Regions from separate parts of the Neobacillus sp. Soil_C_43 genome, predicted to be linked through region 2. Evidence: predicted binding sites of a transcription regulator. Region 2 holds the regulator's gene; the other holds the start of a gene.

Region 1 (2,210 bases), on a different contig from region 2:
AGCTGTTCCATTATAGGCTGGTCTGCCATAAAACGACTGATAACTTACCCATCCGCAAATTGATCCTTGACTTTCGACTACCCAAAGTGGACGAAAGGAAGGGGAGTGCTCGTGAAACCATTGGGTCCGGCTTTCAACAGTTACTGGCTCAAGGTCAGCGGTAACCATTCTCCCTGCAATGGTTGAATTGTATATGTCAACGATAATCGGTAAATCAGTTATTTCTGCATCTCTTATTGTGAAAGAATCGTACATACTCTAGTCCACTCCATTAGATAATAATTTAATTAGATTTTATGATATCCTTCCAAACATACATTTTCAATCATAATTTTTCGTTTACTTCATATTAAAAGAAAAAAGCTGACTCATTGTGTTGAGTCAGCCTTCTTCTTGATGGGAGAGCGCTGTGTCACCCCATCATTCGTTTCGATGCCAATACACTTACCAACGGTGTGCTTTGGCATTGCTCCTTAAGATGATCGCGTTTTGAGTTAATTGAGTTTCTCCATTCACCTGTGACTTCTGGCGTTTCGGCCTAGTATTTGTGTGATGGAAAAGCTCTGAGTGTTGATCTAAATGATCTTTGTAGCTCATCAAGAATCACCTCATCATAGGATTTGAAACGATGATATTCACTATGGAACATCACTATTATTATTTGTAAAATGAACAGAAATTAGTCACGTAATTAAATAACTGTGATGCATGAAAAAAGATGGAATGGTTTATTATAATGAAGCAGAACGAACTATCTAAAAATAAATTTGACGGACTATCTTTGATTTAGTGGATGAAGGACAAAATTCGATTTGAATACAAAGGTTTTGTCTTTCATAGGGTTGATGAAGGACAAAATTCGATTTGAACACAAAGATTTTGTCTTTCATACGGTGGATGAAGGACAAAATTCGATTTGAATATAAAGGTTTTGTCTTTCGTAGAGTTAATGAAGGACAAAATTCGAATTGTATACAAAGGTTTTGTCTTTCATAGGGTTGATGAAGGACAAAATTCGATTTGAACACAAAGGTTTTGTCCTTCATAAGGTGGATGAAGGACAGGACAAGCTTGAAATGCCGTAGGTTTGTCTTTCACCAAGACTCAAGCACAAAATAGATCAAATGAAACCGCTTCAAAAACCTTAATAAAGTGTTCACATGTATCGTCATAAAATTGAGGTACAATGAATACGTAAATTAGTTTGTGAGATTATTCACGTAACTAAAATAACAGCGTGGTAAACAAAAGAGGCGAACGAATGATGGTACATCTATCAATAAGCGCACTTCTCATACGATTCCTTTTGGGTGGTTTAGCAGTTGTCGCTTGTACAGTAGTAGCAAAAAAATTGGGAGAAAAAGCAGGAGGAATTTTTGCAGCCTTTCCTGCAGTGTATTTGGCGGCATTTTTAACAATAGGACTTGATTTTCATGGTGGGCAGCTGATTTCACATTCGATAATGTTATCCAGGGGAGCTATCTTTGGAATGGCAATCAACATCATAGTTGCTCTTATCGCAGGCTATCTTTTACCAAAAGTAGGCTGGAAGCGGGGCATCCTTCAATCCATGGCTTTCTGGTTCACTATATCAATAGTAGTTGTCATTATTACATCCCATTAAACGAAAAGGTGACAAGCATGAATAAACAGGACTTATTTATTCGATTCCTACTCGGAGGAACCGCGGTTTCACTTAGTTATTTAATTACAATCGTTTCACCGTGGAAGATGCTAGCCGGAATTTTTGCTGCTTTTCCTGCCGTAATGCTAACAGCAGTTATCATGGTCGGAATTGCTTCCGGTACAAAGAAAGCAACCAATATTGCCCGAGGGTCTGTATATGGAATGATGGGCGGAATTATTTGCGTAATTACGGTCCTCCTTACCTTGCAATCCACTAGTAATTGGCTCTTAAGTATTACCATGGGATTGCTATCATGGCTAACAAGCTCCATTGCTATCTCCACATTTAGAGAACGTTTGGCGATAAAAAAAGCCGTACGACAAATATAAATTGGGAAAAATCCTTCAGCGCTACCCGAGCTGAAGGATTTTTTTAACAAGATTCATCACTTTTGACTTGTATTATCTGAAATTTCGGAATAAAATAAAATTAACATACCAACCGGTAGGTATGTTTTCGGATAACCTATCATATACTTTCTAAGAAGAAAACTAGAATAAAAGAATAGAATGGAGTGAAGGAA
Region 2 (2,210 bases):
CTTCCTTGTTATCACTAATTCACAGCTTTTTTGTTTGATTAAAGTGGCATGCTCTTTTAGCACCTGAAGCATCATCTTTCCTTCATCTTGATTAATCTCACCAGATTGAAGCAGCTTCTCAAGCACATATACCTCAAGCATTCTAGTAATCGTAAATGTATGGCTTCCTTTTTCATTCTCAAGGTAAAAACCCATGACAGCAGATGAAACAATGTTACGTTTTACTAACTCATCTTTTCCTAACTGCAAGTCAGAAATATTCGGTGAAAACATGTCTGCCAGTTCATCTAGTGATAAATTTTCTTTCATTGTTTGGATTTTATTGATTCTTCCTAAAATCTTCTCTTTTGGAAAAAAGGTCTCCTGTCCCGTAAATGTTGATTTACGTATAAACCAGTCTTCTGGAATAAGGTCCTTACGTTTCCATCTATATAACTGTCCATAGGAAATTCCCGCTAATTCTAATAGGTCTTTTTTTGAGATTAACTCCTCGCTCATGGTAAAAACCCCTTTCTGTTTATCAATGTAACATAACACTGTTACGCTTGTAAAGTTGTAACTTACATATTTTTGTAAATAAAAAAAACCTCCTACGATTGAATCATCGTAAAAGGCCTTACACTGTTCTATTCCTCTACATCCACTGTCGGATAGTGCTTTAAAAAGTAAACCAATGATTGCAGTTCCACTGCCAGGTCAATATGGTGAACCCGAATCGACCCTGGTACATTTAACCGAGCAGGCGTAAAGTTTAAAATCCCTTTAACTTCCGCTTTTACCAGTCGGTCCGTTATCATTTGCGCAACAGGAGCTGGCACCGTTAAAATAGCCACCTGAATATCACTATTTTCTAATACCTTCTCCAAATCATCCATATGATGAACTGGAACTTCGCGAATCGTTGTCCCCATTTTTTCCGGATCGACATCAAACGCGACCTCGATCTTCGTGTTGTTATTTTTTAAAAAGTTATAATTTAAAAAGGCAGTCCCCAAATTACCGACCCCAATTAACGCAACTTTTGTTAATTCATCCTGATCCAGCGTTTTCCGGAAAAAGGTTAACAAATAATTAACATTATAGCCATACCCCTTCTTACCTAATGCCCCAAAATAGGAAAAGTCACGGCGAATCGTTGCCGAGTCCACCTTTACCGCTTCACTTAACTCTGCAGATGAAACTCTTTGTTTGCCGGAAGTATGCAGGTTCTTTAAAAATCGATAATAGAGGGGCAGCCGTTTCGCTGTCGCCTGTGGTATTTTCATCGTTTCGTTACTCATATTCTCCCACACCCCATGAATGGTTTTTTAACTCTTATTTAACCTGTTCATTTCTTCTAAAATCACCGTTTTTACCGCCTGTTTTTTCCACTAAATAGGTTGGTCCAATAACCATCCCTTTATCAACTGCCTTACACATATCATAAACGGTTAAAGCACAAGCAGATGCAGCTGTGAGCGCTTCCATTTCCACACCTGTATTCCCCTTTGTTTTCACCGCTGCCTCAATATGTAATTGAAAGTTCCCTGTTTGATCCTCTTCCCATGCAAAAGAAATATTCACACCAGTCAGTGGAATGGGATGACACATAGGAATAATATCCCATGTTTTTTTAGCCGCCATTACGGCTGCAACTTGGGCAACAGCTAATACATCGCCCTTTTTCATCTCATGATTGGTTATTTTGTCAAAAATTTCTTTACTTACAGTTATGCTAGAATGAGCAAGAGCAGTACGTGCTGTCTCAGGCTTGTCGCTGACATCTACCATCTTTGCTCTACCTTCTTCATTAAAATGCGTAAATTCGGCCATATAAAAAATCCTCCTACCAAAAAATAATACACTATTTTTCCTTTTATGTGTGTGAAACTTTGAACGAATCACTAGATTTTTTATAAGAACAGCTCCTAGAAGAGTCCGAGTTATTGCTGTCATTCCGCTTATACGGTACACTAGTCCTAAGTAATAGAGGTGAATAAAATGATTTTATTGCAAGTGAATCAATTACAAAAATATTATGGTGCTGACCTTATTTTATCGAATATAAAGCTAGAATTACAAACGAGAGACCGTGTGGCCCTTGTTGGCCGTAATGGTGCCGGAAAATCGACCTTATTAAAGATTATTGCCGGACATTTGTCTCATGATGGCGGCGAAATCATCAAACCAAAAGAAGTAACCATCGGGTATCTAGCTCAGAACACAGGATT

Evidence for each region. The regulator Rex, encoded in region 2, represses fermentation and respiration genes when NADH is low (regulators of the CRP and FNR family bind a similar motif). The targets are predictions, from matches to a motif close to TTGTGAAATATTTCACAA.
Region 1: a site for Rex is predicted at 1,205-1,222, ahead of AC3A54_RS06980 (DUF3147 family protein). Genes of this name have one in related genera too.

What each region holds. Positions count from the first base shown of each region.
Region 1 is NZ_JBDGJV010000003.1:133,894-136,103, reverse strand. It holds gene AC3A54_RS06990 (N-acetyltransferase family protein) at 1-255, opposite strand, end outside; gene AC3A54_RS06985 (YpzG family protein) at 445-597, opposite strand; gene AC3A54_RS06980 (DUF3147 family protein) at 1,262-1,624, shown strand; gene AC3A54_RS06975 (DUF3147 family protein) at 1,642-2,016, shown strand.
Region 2 is NZ_JBDGJV010000034.1:12,793-15,002, forward strand. It holds gene AC3A54_RS25280 (YhbD family protein) at 1-498, opposite strand, end outside; gene AC3A54_RS25285 (redox-sensing transcriptional repressor Rex) at 627-1,280, opposite strand; gene moaC (cyclic pyranopterin monophosphate synthase MoaC) at 1,315-1,812, opposite strand; gene AC3A54_RS25295 (ABC-F family ATP-binding cassette domain-containing protein) at 1,981-2,210, shown strand, end outside.